2 regions of the Desulfuromonas acetoxidans DSM 684 genome follow, and region 1 is predicted to be linked to the other one. Evidence: riboswitches for the same ligand, from Rfam matches in the RefSeq annotation. Region 1 holds a riboswitch; the other holds the start of a gene.
The links. A riboswitch is a leader RNA that binds a small molecule or an ion and turns the genes downstream of it on or off. The one in region 1 is predicted to bind cobalamin.
Positions count from the first base shown of each region.

Region 2: linked by a shared signal. The riboswitch ahead of DACE_RS17185 (helix-turn-helix domain-containing protein) and the one ahead of metE (5-methyltetrahydropteroyltriglutamate--homocysteine S-methyltransferase) in region 1 are both predicted to bind cobalamin.

Region 1 is NZ_AAEW02000019.1:44,215-52,043, reverse strand. It holds gene hcp (hydroxylamine reductase) at 1-1,207, shown strand, start outside; gene DACE_RS13935 (inorganic phosphate transporter) at 1,741-3,981, shown strand; gene metE (5-methyltetrahydropteroyltriglutamate--homocysteine S-methyltransferase) at 4,053-6,350, opposite strand; cobalamin riboswitch at 6,380-6,566, opposite strand; gene DACE_RS13925 (anaerobic ribonucleoside-triphosphate reductase activating protein) at 6,624-7,211, opposite strand; gene nrdD (anaerobic ribonucleoside-triphosphate reductase) at 7,208-7,366, opposite strand.
Region 2 is NZ_AAEW02000007.1:138,635-146,463, forward strand. It holds gene DACE_RS07390 (molybdopterin-binding protein) at 1-565, shown strand, start outside; gene exbB (TonB-system energizer ExbB) at 643-1,077, shown strand; gene DACE_RS07400 (ExbD/TolR family protein) at 1,058-1,435, shown strand; gene DACE_RS18105 (energy transducer TonB) at 1,444-2,295, shown strand; gene DACE_RS07410 (MFS transporter) at 2,332-3,507, opposite strand; gene DACE_RS07415 (HD domain-containing protein) at 3,577-4,008, opposite strand; gene DACE_RS07420 (class I SAM-dependent methyltransferase) at 4,309-4,959, shown strand; gene DACE_RS07425 (hypothetical protein) at 5,012-5,593, opposite strand; gene DACE_RS17185 (helix-turn-helix domain-containing protein) at 5,704-6,234, opposite strand; adenosylcobalamin (AdoCbl) riboswitch at 6,398-6,545, opposite strand; gene DACE_RS07435 (hypothetical protein) at 6,644-7,015, opposite strand; gene DACE_RS07445 (alpha/beta hydrolase) at 7,489-7,829, opposite strand, start outside.

The DNA.
Region 1 (7,829 bases):
CGATGTGCATTCTACGCAACAGATTCTTATTTACGGCATGAAAGGCTATGCCGCCTATGCGCATCACGCGCTGGTGATCGGCCTGGAAGAGGACGAGATCTACGCCTTTACCCATCGTGCTCTGGCCGCCACCCTCGACACCTCGCTGGGCTTGATGGATTACGTCAACCTGTGCATGGAATGTGGCCGTATCAATCTGGTGACCATGCAACTGCTCGATAAAGCCAATACCGACAGCTATGGTCATCCGGTGCCGACGCCGGTTAATCTCGGCACCAAGGCGGGCAAAGCGATTCTGGTGTCCGGTCACGACCTGCGCATGCTCGAAGAGCTGCTCAAGCAAACCGAAGGTAAAGGGATCAACATTTATACCCACGGTGAAATGCTCCCAGCACACGGTTATCCGGAACTGAAGAAATACAATCACCTGGCAGGCAACTTCGGTGGTGCATGGCAGGACCAGGCCAAGGAGTTTGCCAACTTCCCCGGCGCGATCATTTTCAATACAAACTGCATCCAGAAACCGGCTGAATCCTACAAAGATCGCCTGTTTACATGGGGTCTGGTGGAATGGCCCGACGTGCCGCACATTGATGGCTGGGATTTTTCCGCCGTAATCGACAAAGCTCAGGATTGCGAAGGCTTTAACGACGCTCCCGGCAAAGAGATTCTGGTCGGCTTCGGTCACAATGCGGTGATGAGTGTGGCAGATAAGGTGATTGAAGCGGTTAAGGCGGGCGATATTCGCCACTTCTTCCTCGTCGGTGGCTGCGATGGTGCCAAAACCGGACGCAACTATTACACTGAATTCGCTGAAAAGGTGCCGGAAGACTGCGTCATCCTGACTCTGGCCTGCGGCAAGTACCGCTTCAACAAACTTGACTTTGGTGACATCGGCGGCATTCCGCGTTTGCTCGATATCGGTCAATGCAACGATGCCTACAGCGCCATTCAGATTGCCGTGGCCCTAGCCGGGGCCTTTGACTGCGACGTCAACGAGCTGCCGCTGTCGATGATCCTGTCGTGGTACGAGCAGAAAGCCGTCGCCATTCTGCTGACGCTGCTCCACCTCGGCATTAAAAACATTAAGCTCGGTCCAACACTGCCGGCGTTCATTACTCCGAATGTGCTCAACTTTTTGGTTGAGAACTTCAACATCGGTCCGATCACCACAGCCGAACAAGATCTGGAGCAGATCCTCGGATAACCTCCCTTTCCCCTTCCGAGTCTCTCCTCAGGCCGATCCGTCCCAGCGGATCGGCCTATTTTTTTGCGGGTTCCGTATTATGGGAAACCAACTGCAGGAGCAAATTTATTGGCGAATCGAGCATTCTCCTCTTTTAAATATATTGGATTCGCGGCTGACCCCACTCTTACAACCTATTGTTGCAACAATGTTGTCGTACGCCCTCAATTCACCTAAAGTGTCTACTCATATTTCAGGTGCATGAGTACGGAAACCATCCTTTTCAGTTTTCTCCCCGGTTAAGGCGTGGAAAAAAAATGATTTTATGTTAGAAAAACATGCAAGCCCTAACACAAACCTAACAATTCGCCTCTATACAGGCGAACGAACATTTAAGGCAAGGTGAAAGGCTATGGTCCATGTTGTTTTCCAACCTGAAATCACGTCATTTTTACACACCGGGTCAGGCTGTGCAGCCTCCCGGTTTTTTGCTGTATACGCCTTGCCGTAGCTTGACCACCTTTTTCCGAATCTGGAAAGGATAACCACACCTTATGGGAACTGAATTCTTTATGGTCGGGGTTGGAATCCTGATCATCATTGCCATCATCGACATTGTCGTCGGCGTCAGCAATGATGCGGTGAACTTCCTCAATTCCTCCATTGGCTCCGGTGTCGCCACCCGCCGCACCATCATGATCATCGCCAGTCTCGGCATCATCGCAGGCGTCACCTTTTCCAGCGGCATGATGGAGGTGGCCCGTAAAGGAATTTTCCACCCGGAATTCTTTACCATGCCGGAACTGCTGACCGTATTTCTCGCGGTCATGATCACCGATATTATCCTGCTTGACCTGTTCAATACCTACGGCATGCCGACATCGACCACCGTTTCTATTGTGTTCGAACTTCTCGGTGCGGCCGTTGTCGTCTCGCTGCTCAAAATCATCTCCGCCGGAGATGGCCTGTCGACCATTGCCAATTACATCAACTCGGCCAAAGCGTTTACCATTATCATGGGTATTCTGCTTTCCGTGGCCGTATCGTTTGTCTGTGGTGCCGTTGCCCAGTTTTTCACCCGATTGTTATTCACCTTTGACTACCGCCAACGCATTAAACGTTACGGTGCTCTGTGGGGTGGACTGGCACTGACCTCGATCACCTATTTCATCCTGGTGAAGGGCGCCAAAGGCGCTTCGTTCATGACGGCGGAAAACATCAGTTGGATCAAAGGCAACACCCTGCTCCTGATCGGCATTATCTTTGTTTCCTCCGCTGTGATTCTGCAAATTCTCCAACTGATGAAGGTCAACATTCTCAAACCGATTGTTCTCATCGGCACCTTTGCTCTGGCCATGGCCTTTGCCGCCAATGACCTGGTCAACTTCATCGGCGTTCCACTGGCCGGCCTGCATGCGTTTAAGTCGGCCATCGCCACGGCCGATCCGCTCACTGTCACCATGGGTGCCCTGGACAAAAAAGTGCACTCGGAAACGCTTTACCTGCTCATCGCCGGCATTATCATGGTTCTGACCATCTGGATATCACGCAAATCCCGCAGTGTCTCCGAGACCGAAATCAGCCTCAGCCAGCAGGATGAAGGGGCGGAACGTTTTGAATCCATTGGTCTGTCACGTGCCATTGTCCGCCTGGTTCTGCATATCTTTGATACCGCCAAACTGGTGGTTCCCAAACCGGTCCGTCATCTGGTCAGCCGCCGACTCGACCCCACTGCCGCACCGCTGCCCACGGAAGGAGGCACCACCGCATCCTTTGACCTGCTGCGCGCTTCGGTCAACCTGATGATGGCCAGTGCGGTGATCTCCTACGCCACGTCCAACAAGCTGCCACTGTCCACCACCTATGTGACCTTCATGGTCGCCATGGGCAGTTCGTTTGCAGACCAGGCCTGGGGCCGTGAAAGCGCCGTCTATCGCATCACCGGTGTTCTCACGGTTATCGGCGGCTGGTTTATGACGGCTGTGATCGCTTTTACCTGTGCCGCCACTTTTGCCACCGTTATCTTCTACGGTCAGGCACTCGGTGTCATTGTGCTGATTTTGCTCGCCGCCGGCCTGATCTACAATGCCCATTGCAAACATCGCGTTATGTCCGGCGAAGCGGAAAAAGAGAAAATTTTCAACCTCAAGTCCGTTGAAGAACCACTAACAGCCATTGAGACAACCTTTGAACACATGGGCCTGTTACTCGACGAGATCCGCACCTCACTGGACAGCACCCTTGAAGCTCTGTTTCGTGAGAACCCGGATCAGTTGCGCGTACAGCGCAAGCGGGTGAAAAAGATTCAGCGCTGGTCCAATGTCATCAGCGCCAATGTTTTCAAAGCCATGCGCGTGCTCAGCCAAACGGGACTGGCGGTTTCCAACAAGTACCCTCAGACCATCCGCCGCATGCAGAAACTCTCCGACGGCCAGCGTGATATTGTTCTGCGCTCTTATCGTCATGTCGGCAACCATCACAAAGGCTTGCTGCCGGTACAGATTGAGGAGCTGCAGCAAGTGCGCGAACTGCTCAACGAAATCCTCACGGAAGTGGAAGAAACATTCCACCGCCGTCGCACCGCCGACCTCGACAGTCTGCGCCGAAAAGATGAACAACTGCGCACCCTGGCCGCCATGCTTGACGAAAAGCAGGCACTGCGCATTCACGACAATTCGTCGAAAACGCGTTTGAGTATCCTTTACTATGCCATCGTCGGTAATGCGATGATGCTGTCGAAACAAAACCTTGAATTGCTGGAAATTTTCGAGCAATCGTTCGGTGAAATTGATTAACAGGGTGGTGAAAAATCCTTACTGAATCTAAAAAAACCCCACATCTTTCGATGCGGGGTTTTTTAGTGCAATCAGTCCGCCGTCCGGCAACTCTGCTGATCCTGTTCCACCCTCTGTCGCACCTGATGGGCTGCCGAGACCATATTGCGCAGCGCTGCGCGCACTTCCGGCCATTGGCGGGTTTTCAGGCCGCAGTCCGGGTTGATCCACAATTTCTCTTTCGGCACCACCTCCAGTGCCCGCCAGATCAGATCGATCAGTTCCGCCACTTCGGGTACACGCGGGCTGTGGATGTCATAGATGCCCGGCCCGATCTCGTTGGGATACTCAAGGCGACGGAAACCTTCAAGCAGGTCCATGTTGCTGCGGCTGGCCTCAATGCTGATCACATCAGCATCCATGGCGGCAATCCAGGGCAGAATGGTATTGAAATCGCTGTAGCACATGTGGCTGTGAATCTGTGTGGTGTCGGCTACACCCGCGCTGGTAAGGCGAAAGCAATCCACGGCCCAGCGCAGATAGGTTTCGGCTTCGTCCTTGCGCAGCGGCATCCCTTCACGCAGGGCGGCTTCATCGATCTGGATCAACTGAATCCCGGCCTGTTCCAGATCCTGCACCTCGTCGCGCACGGCCAAAGCCAGTTGTCGGCACACGACATCGCGCGGCAGATCGTCGCGAACAAAGCTCCAGCACAGCATGGTCACCGGGCCGGTGACCATCCCTTTGATGGGTTTGTCGGTCAGGCTTTGAGCGTAGCGAATCCATTCTACGGTGATGGGGCGCGGTCGCGACACATCGCCGTAAATGATCGGCGGCTTGACGCAGCGGCTGCCGTAACTCTGCACCCAACCGTGTTCGCTGAAGCAGAAGCCATCCATCTGCTGGCCAAAATACTCAACCATGTCGTTGCGCTCCGGCTCACCATGCACCAGCACGTCCAGGCCCAGTACGTCCTGTTCACTGACGGCATTGTGAATCTCCGACTGCATGAACGTGCGATAAACCTGTTCGCTGACCTCGCCGCTCTGATAGCGACGACGCATGAGGCGGATGGCGCGGGTTTGTGGAAACGATCCGATTGTTGTGGTCGGCAGCAACGGCAGGTGCAGCCACTGGGCCTGTTGCGGACGGCGCAACGCGTAGGCTGTGCGTGTGTGCATCGCATCGCAGACCTGGGCGGCTCGCTGACGGACCAGAGGCCGCTCCACCCGCGAATCACTGCGGCGACAGTTCTGAATGCGGTCACTGCCACGCAGCAGTGCTTCGTGGTCGCCGTCATCGAGCAAGTGGGCCAGCAAGGCGACTTCGCGGCACTTCTGCACGGCAAAGGCCAGCCAGCTTTTGATGGCCGGATCGAGCTGCTGCTCCTGAAACAGGTCCACCGGCACGTGGAGCAGGGAGCTGGTGGAGCCAATCATCAGCCGCTCGTCACCAATCATGTTGCGCAACCTGTCGAGCCGCTCCCGGCTGCAACGCAGATCGTTCTTCCACACATTGCGTCCCTCGACGATCCCGGCGGAGACCATCATGCTTGTTGGCAACTGTTGAATGATTTCAGTCAAGTGCGACTCGTTGCGCAACACATCAAGATGGATGGCATCGCAGCCGCTGGCCGCGATTAACGGCACGGCCTCATCCAGGCGACCAAAGTAGGTGGCCAACAGCACTTGGCACGATCCGGCCGCCTTCTTGAGCTGTTGCCAGGTCGTTGTGGCCTGTGCTTTGCCTTCCAGAGACAGGTCAGTACACAGTACCGGCTCATCGATCTGAATCCAGTCGCACAGCGGTGCCAGCCGTTGAATCATCTGGCAATACACATCAAGAATTTGCGGCAGGAACTCCCAGCGATTAACGCCGTCTTCCTGTTTGCTCAAAGAGAGAAAGGTGATCGGTCCGATCAGAACCGGTTTGGGCCGCAACCCCAGAGCCAAGGCCTGGTGGGTTTCGTCGAGCAGTTTGCGCGATGCCAGTTGGATGTTGGTCTGGGCGGAAAATTCCGGGACCAGGTAGTGGTAATTGGTATCAAACCACTTGGTCATTTCCATGGCCGGGATATTGCGTTGCGCATCGCCACGCGCCATGTGGAAATAGGTGGTCAGGTCGACATCACCGTTCACCGTACCGAAACGGGGCGGCACCATGCCGAGCATGCAGGCGGTATCAAGCATCTGGTCATAAAGGGAAAAGTCACCAACCGTGACCAGAGATAAACCGTTGTCGTACTGATAGCGCCAGTTCTGCTCACGCAGAGTTTCGGCGCAATGCAATAATGCTTCGGCGCTGCTTTCGCCACGCCAGTAGGCCTCCAGGGCCCTTTTCAATTCTCGCCCACGACCAATCCGTGGGAAACCTAAAACATGTGCTTCCATTGACGTTCTCCTGTCTGAAACGCGAGACAAATGATTGTGTGTGAACAGGACGTCTTCTGGCTTCCGGCTCCCGTGATCCTGCGCCCTTCCGGTTGATATCAACCGTGGTGGCAGGGGGATTATCTATGCCGGTTACAGCGGCGCGCCCGCGACGGATTTTCACCGTCTTCCGTTTCCTGTTCGCCTTGGCGGATGCTTGATCCGCCTCCTCATGTGTTTTGTTTGCACACCTCCTTACCTTGATTTTCGCAAGCGATCCATTACGAAGCCAGGTTAACTGCGCATGGTTTGCAGCACCAGGGTTTCTCCCCACGACTCCACCAATGCTTGCATCTGTTCTAACCGACCCTCTTCACGCAACCACGGATCAACTGTGGTACGAAACTGATGGGCCACACCACTGGCGCGCAACAGCTCCGCGCTTTGCCGTGCCTGTTCTCCACTGGCGGGACATTTGGTGATCGTTTCGTAGTCGTCAAACGGGGCTTTCAAGTCCATGCCCACCCAGTCGCACAGCGGCAACAGAGCCCGCAGGCGGTCGGAATACGCACCATTGGTATGCAGGGCCACTTTCATGCCCAGCTCTTTGACGGTGTGCATGGCATCAATCAACGCTGTTTGCGCGGTGGGTTCACCGCCGCTGAACACGATGCCGTCGAGCAATCCGCGACGTTGTTGGATGAACGCCACCACCTGTTGCCAATCGAGCTGTTGTTGGCCCTGCTCCGGGATCAGTGCGGCATTGTGGCAGTAGTGGCAATGCCAGGGACAGCCCTGGCAATAGACCACTGCTGCCAGTTCACCGGGAAAATCGATGGTGGTGCAGCGGGTCAGGCCGCCCACCTGTAAAGCGGAACTCAACGGGTGCGTTCCTCGTTGAAGAAGCAGCGTTGCTGGTGTTCGGACTTTTTGCCAGAGTTGAAGGAACTTACCGGGCGGTGGTAGCCCATGACGCGGGTCCAAACTTCGCAGGGTTGGCGTTGGCTGTCATCGATCTGATTTTGGTTTTCTTTCATGGTTTGGCTCCTTTGTTGTTTGTTGTGTTCTTTTGTTTAAGTTCACAGTCTCAAGGCCAAGATCTAAGTCAAGGTCAGGGTCGCCGGGATTCGCCCCGGCAGGCGACATCCTTTTGACTTGCCGCTCAAAAGGATGCAAAAACCGGCTGAACTTCTCCTGAACCTGGATTCACCGACACTGAGTCGATTTCCGTGATGCTTTGCTTATCCGGCTCGCCGCCCTTTAGGTCGACGAATCGTGCGACTCATCATCCTTGGCGTAAAACCGTGATAACGCTCTTTCGTCTTTCTTTATCTCTGGTGTGGCACCGATCTAACGGGCGGGACGGTGCCCGCCCTACGCCTGTGGGTTATTTTGCACCCCAGCCCTCCAGCTTAGCACCGAGGGAACCCGTAGGGCGCATTGGGGTTGTTATTGATCAGGTGAACGAGAGGTGTTGCTTGAAATTTTTTGCGTCAGCAA
Region 2 (7,829 bases), on a different contig from region 1:
CCGGTTTGCCATGGAACAACTTGGCCGCGACGTCCCGTTGCCGAAATTGCTGGTGACGGGTGACTTTTACACGGATCGTCTGCTCGAAGGGATTGTCACGATTGAGGTGATGGATGTGCGACCGAACATTGCCGTAGACCGTCAGGCGGCACTGCGTTCGGAGCGGATCGAAATCAGCGGCGATCTGTCACGCCCCCTGACGCTTAACGATCTGTCCGGCTATCCCACCATCGATATCAACAAAAAGATTGTCGGCGTTGGTCGCGGCTATCACGGTCTGCACAGCTTTCGTGGCACCTCGCTGAGCAATGTGCTGACAGCAGCCGGTATCACACCGACGATCGACCAGGTGGTGATCGCCTGGGCACCGGACGGCTATCGCGCCACCTTCTCCATGGGCGAGCTGTACTTGTCCGAGGCGGGTCGCAACATCATCCTCGCCGACATCAAGGACAATGCCGCTTTTGACACGGGCGGAAAAATGCGCATCATCGTCGGTCCCGATCATACCGATGATCGGGATGTTCAGGCTGTCACCAATATCGAAGTGATCAATCTGCAATAACACACCTGTCGGATGGGAGTGGAGAGTATCCAATATCTCCATATCCCGTCCGACATGTTCTAAAGAAAGGTTCCACCATGGATTGGCTCAAACAAACCATCGACCTGGGCGTGATCGGGGTGCTGGTGACCATGAGCATCATTGCTCTGTCGGTCATCCTTGAGCGCGCACTGTTTTACCGCCAGCTCACCCTCACTGACTACACCAGCAAGAAGGCGCTGGAATTAGCCCTGACCAGGCGACTGCACATCATCGCCACCATCGGCAGCAATGCCCCGTTTATCGGTTTGCTGGGCACAGTACTGGGTATCATGCTGACCTTTTACACCATGGGCCAACAGGGCGCTGTCGATACCCACGCCATCATGACCGGCCTGGCCCTGGCGCTCAAAGTGACAGCCATAGGCCTGGTGATCGCCATCCCGACAGTGGCGTTTTATAACGTACTGATCCGTCGCGCTAAAGAGATGCTGCTTGAATGGGAGATTCACCATGAACGAGAAGGAATTTGACGCCATCAACGTCATTCCGTTCATCGATATTCTGCTGGTGTTGCTGACCATTGTTCTGACGACATCGACCTTTATCACCACCGGTGCATTACAGGTCAAACTGCCTCAGGCGACAGCAACGCAACCCAGTGTCGAAAAAACACTGTCGATCGTGATTAAAAAGGACGGACAGTTGTCGATTGACAAACAGCCCGTCGTCCTGTCGCAGATTGCCGAGCACTTAAACGGCATCAACCGTGACACGGCAGTGTTGCTTCATGCGGATCGTGACATCAATTTGCAACGCTTTGTTGAGGTGATGGCCGCCATCAAAGAGCAAGGCTTTCATCAGCTCAGCGTGCTGACCGAAAACCATTGAGGAGAACCATGCGCCGGGAGATTCAGACTTTAATCCTCTCCACTGCCATCCATCTGAGCCTCGGGGCTGCTGTGGTGGGGTTATCCCAGCTACAACCAGCCCCAGCCCAAGAACTGCTGATCAGCCTGGAAGGGGTTGGTTTCAGCCGTGCTGTCACCACACAGCCGAAAAATTCCGCGGGTTATGCTGCGACGCCCTCGCCAACACCTCCTGAGACAAAGAGACAACCGAAGCTGCAACCGGAACCACAACCGGAACCACAACCGGAACCACAACCGGAACCACAACCGGAACCACAACCGGAACCACAACCGGAACCACAACCGGAGCCGCAACCAGAGCCGCAACCGGAACCGCAACCAGAGCCGCAACCGGAACCGCAACCAGAGCCGCAACCGGAACCGCAAAATGAAAACAATCTGGACCAGCGACAGTCCGATCCCGTTGACCATCACCTTGAACAAAGCGCCATGAACACAGACACTTTGCACCGTGTTGAAACAGCGCCCCTGTCACCACAACAAGGCACGCCCGGTTCAGGCGGAGAAAGTCATGATAAAACGCAACGCGCAGAGGCATTAAACAACTATCTGGCCGCCCATTTCGCCTATATCAGCAAACAGATTCAGCGGGCCTTGCGCTATCCACGACAGGCACAACGCAAAGGGCTCGGCGGTCAGGTCAAAGTGCGCTTTAAGATCTGCTCGGATGGCAGCGTTCGGGACATTGAGGTGGTCGAAAGTTGTGGTCACAGCATCCTGGATAAAAATGCCGTCAAAACAGTCAGACGTGCAGCACCATTTCCCCCACCACCGATTGCAGCAGTGCTGGTGATGCCGGTTCGTTACCAGAACCACTAATCCATCCATCACACGCGAGTGTGATGGATGTTCGTCTCACGCAGACTTTTTTGTCACTGTGAATGCGAACAAGGCACTGCCGTAAATCACGGCAAAACAGATTCCGGCCAGAACCAGCGCCGTGCTCCATCCTGAGGCGTCACCGACCCAACCCATCACCGGAAACAAGGCCGCAAACAGCACATAGACCAGAAACATCCGCACCGACAGCACCGTAGCGCGCACCTGTGAGTCGGTCTGTTCGTTGATGTAGTTTTTCAGAATCGGCGTGGCCAATCCCCGGGTGCAGTAAAACAACACCAGTACCGCCATCGCCGGATAGGCAGGCAACACCCCGAGGGCAATAAAACTCGCTGACACCACGCTGCCAATGATTGTCATAAAAAGGGGCGGATTTAGACGCTGCTCGATCTTGTAAGCATGATGGGAGAAAAACGCCGCGCTCAGGTTAAGCACACTCCAGAAAATCCCCAATTGCATGGCTGAGGAGGCAAACGAATCGTTGAACCAGTACGGGATCGCCTTGGCCATGGTGTAGGTGCCACCCCCGACCAGCGCGGCATAGATCACCAACAACAACAGGGTCCGGTCAAGCAACAGTGATCGTTTCAACGCGGGCAATAGATTTATCGAGGTACCGCGAATACGCGCTTCCTGCTCCGGAACCACCAGGGTCAATGCCGCGGGGAGCGCAATCAGCGCCACCACCGACTGAGCAACGAATGGATAGCGCAGACTGGCCACCGCCAGCAATCCGCCAAGTGGTGCGCCAATGGTCTCCATCAGGCTGCCCAGGGCAATCACCCGTCCTTCATAGCGGGAATATTCGCCGGTTCTGTTCATATCCACCAGGGTTTCGTAAAGCATGGCGGAATCCGATCCGGAAATAAGACTCTGACCAATCCCCAGCACCACCATAGCCACTAAAAACCCACTGAACGAAAACGACACGGAATAGATCACATACCCCAATGCGCCAAGAATCGAACCGAGCACCAGTGTTTTCTTGCGACCGATGGCGTCGGCCAGATAGCCCGATGGCACCTCGAAAAAGACAATGGACAGAGCCTGGATTGATGCCAGTAAACCGTAACCACTCTTATCAATGCCGTTCTCGGCCATAAACAACGGCAAAAACGGCGTCGTCAGCATCAACCAACGTGCGGTTTTGATAAGGTAGATCTTGAGAATATTGTGTTCGATGCGCGCCATGCTGAAACCATTCTGGGGCGGGTAAGGCTGGTGGCTCGTTCTGTCATAAACGGCTAAAGCGCCATTGTGTCAGAGAATATCATCAGAGCAAAGCAATTCTCTGACTCGTGCGTATTCCTCAAGTCGTGAAAAATCCTGCGCTGTAGGCTGGGCAATCCGACTCATGTCCATATTATCGATGACATCCGCCAGCTTGACCTGGCGGGCAAGTGGGTTCTTTGTCGCTCGGCGAGCCGCCTGGAGACGGCTTTCGCCACAGCGTCGAGTCAATACATCCACAGCCGTAACAACCTCGGGTGAAAACCCCTTTCTACACAAGTCCTCAAGGGTCACGGACGAGTCTTCAACCACATCGTGCAAAACCGCCACAATCTGTGCTGCCTCACCTGAGACCGCAAACATCACCCGTAAAGGGTGAAACAGGTAAGGGGCGCCACCTTTATCCGTTGCCCCGGCATGGGCACGTGCGGCAATCTCAATCGCATGTTCTATGGTGTTCATGAATTTAGACTCCCCTCTCTCCGGCTTGGGGTTCCACAGGCCGTTTTTAAACAGCCTGCTATAAATTCGGTGATATCTTTTCACCATCAAACAGCTTATAGTGTCGGAATAGATGAGTATATGATTAGTGACAGTGTCGATTCAACCTGCCATACACATCCATCCTGCACCTCCATCGCGTCACCATCTATTCGACGCGCTCCACATCCAGGCCCGGCTGCCCCTTTGCCAGGGCTGTTTTTACGTAGCGAATTCGCATCCCGTTGATGCGTTGCGTACAAATTACACTGTGAGTATTTCATGGCCATGTTTCGGGTCAAGTACCAAACCATTGAGTTTGGTGATGTGGACATCCATGTCCGCATCCTACGTGATCGCCAGCAATTCAATGACGATCAGGGCAAAGCCGAACAACTGGGTATCTCTTCCGCTGTTTGGCCGATCTTCGGTCAGGTGTGGCCTTCGGGCAATGTCCTTGCCCACTACATGTTTACCTATCCGCTGAAAAAACAGCGTATTCTTGAAGTGGGCTGCGGGATCGGTCTATCGAGCCTGGTTCTCAATCACCGTCATGCGGATATTACCGCCACCGACTATCACCCGGAAGTCGCGGGGTTCTTAGAAGAAAATACCCGGCTCAACGAAAACAAAGCAATCCCGTTTGTTCGTACAGGTTGGAATGATGATCAGAGCAATCTCGGCTTATTCGATTTGATTATCGGCAGCGACATTCTCTACGAGCACGAGCATGTCGAGCTGTTATCCGAATTTATCAACCAGCACGCCAGCCCCCACTGCACCATTATTTTGGTCGATCCAGGGCGTGGTCATCACGCCCGTTTCAGCAAAAAAATGGCCAGCCTGGGCTATGAGCACAGTCAGCACAAACCGGAGGACATCGATTATCTGGACGAACCGTTCAAAGGGGTGATTCTGAAATATGTCAGATAGAGAGACATGTTGATCACGGAGCGTAAAAGCGTGGACCACGCTGGACACATGGTCACTCGTAGGCAACACGCAACAAGCGGCTACCCGAACTCTGTAACGGGCCAAGAGGATTGCGCTCTTCATGAACCTTTTTGATGGCCGGAGTTCCGCTCCACAGCTTGTAAACGACCTTGTCGCGACTGAGAACCAGCAACATTTTAAACTGCCAGCCACGGATATCGGATTTGCGGTAAAAGTTGAAAAAATCGGCCCAGAAATTACCGACCCGTTTGGAGCGCAGGCGTTTCAGCTCATACACATATGCCTGGCACTCGTCAGGCTGTTCCAGACAACTTTGCAGCTGCGGAGCAAGACCAGCCTGAGGCGATGTCTGAAAGAGCAAAACAAGCTCCGTATAATTGAGACGCTGCATATTTGCCGTCTTTTCCAGATCAAACCCCAATTTCGTCAGATCCTCAACATTGCGGCCCGGCTCGATCTGGTCGTAAGCGGTTTTAATCTGACGAAAACTGTCCCATTTGGATAAAGTTACTTCCTCGGAGCGTGGCAATAATTTAGTGCATCCGGACAAGCTAACGACAGCCCATAAACACACCACAAGTATCCACCATTTCCCTTGCAAGACTTTGATCATCGTCAGCCACCTGTCTGCAAATAAACCGACCGTTTTAACAGTGATATTCTTATAAAAGCATAGAACATCAAAGGGCTATCGACAAGCTGACGAAAAAAACAAAAGGACAATTACAGGCAGAGCACCACAACAAACTGCGCCGACTTTTCAGCGGTCCACACCTGACAGGTTGCTGTCGCGTCCAGATAGATCGAATCACCGCCGGTCAGCTCAATACTCTCTCCAACAACTTCAACCGTCACACTGGCGGTTTTGACAAACAGAAATTTATCCCGTCCGTTATCCGGCAAGCGGTAATGGTAATCTTCTGGAGAAAGTGTGATGGAAAAAGCCTTCAGGTGTTTGTTTAATTTGTCGCCGACCAGAGACTTGTAAATAAAATGGGGATTGTTGGTGGTATAGCCTTTATCGGCCCTTACCACCTCATAACGAGCGAGGGCTTCATCTTCAAAGAAATACCCTATTTTGACATCAAAAAACTCTGACAGGCGCGCCAAAGTGGCAATAGGAGGAGTGATATTGTTGTTTTCTATCTGAGAAATCAAAGCGGCAGAAAAACCGGTCTGATTGGCAACATACTGTAACGTAATGCCCCTGTTTTTCCGAAGTTCTCTTATTTTTGTTCCTATGTCATAGCTCATGCTGCCCCTCACAATGCTCCGATCCACAAAATTGAGAAAGCTGCAACAACTCCGGTCGATGTGGCGTCAGATGCGAGGAAAGATGTGTCACAAACACACGCATACGACTGACGCAGCCGTTCATCACAAAACGGCATAATCAGCCCAACATGTGGTGCTATTCCCTGTCTGAGAACCCGTATCCGCGAGGTGCAGCCAGTTATAGCCGGTGACATAAGTATCTGACTTGGAAAGGTAAGCTTTCCTCACAGTGGCGGGTCCGCGACGGATTTGCACCGTCTTCCTTAAGTCACAAGCCGTTTTTTGAGATAAAACACTGCAGGGAGTAGAAAACAATCGCCGGTGTTTTTCAAGAAAATTATCACAAGGAGCCCAACATCCAGTCCTGCAGGATGCGGTTCAAGTCAAATTATTTGCCATCCCCCGGCTTGTAAATGATCGGTGAAAACGACAATCCACGCTTCGCCTGAGCTGCCGGTTTGAGATCTAAACCACAATGAACACACTGACTCTCACCCACGGCCGGTTTCAGCATCGGCGTCAGAATAGCGTTACCGCAATTGGGACAAGGTAATTTCCTGAAGTTCTTATTAAGCCGATAGAGACAAAACAGAAATAATCCCGCATAAAAAAACGACAGCCAACCATTTAAAAAATGACCAACCGGTACGACAATCAAAATACAATAAGGAATCAGAAGAAAAATAGAGGCAACAAGGAGTTTCTTTCTTCGCTGAATTTCCTGACGACCACGTTCAATATTCATTTGCTTCTCAGTCATCGTAACTCTTCAACGGGTAATACCGTCAAATCCTTTTTAGATAAAATTTACAATTCATTAATACAATAGCCACATCTTATAATTGCCGCGCAAGACATGTCAATATCTGATGTGAAACAGGTCGATAAAGACACCAGCCAATCAGGAATGCTCAAACAGGCTTTGAACCCTGCATATACGGGATATCCAGCTTGTGCTTAGTGGTTTATACGAACAGAATATTACAGCCTTACGAAGAAACTTGCCCTCGACCCTGCTGCGTTCTGGAAGCTCATCATTTCTGTTGCATCCAGGTATTGCATCGATCGCTGCAGGCATGAATGCCTACAGCAAAACAAGAAAAAACAAACAATTTAAATATTTGGTTCTTTATATTTTTGTCTTGTGAAATTATTTTAAGCGAAAGCAAATCGGCAAAAAAAAAGCGTTGCCACAGGTGGCAACGCTCAACAAAACCAGCACACAGTCTGATATCACTCATCGCTGTCAAACACCATCTGCCAGTAAGCAGCAGGCCGTCCCGGAACATGGCGCAGATAACGTTTCTCCGGTGGAACACTTTCGATCACCAGGTCATGAATATCGTTAAGCAGCGTCCGCGTTGAAGAGTAGTAGGAATGCCCCAGTGTACTCGGGTCGACCCCGGTTGAATCGATGGTATCCAGCCCTGGCACAATGGTCAGGAATTCGCCAGATTCGCCGAGACGTGACTGATCATGCAACACACGTGACGCCATCAGGGCCTTGTCTTCAGAAGAAGCATACAACGTAAAGTGCCGGGCTTTTCCCGCCATCCGCGGAAAGATATTCTCCT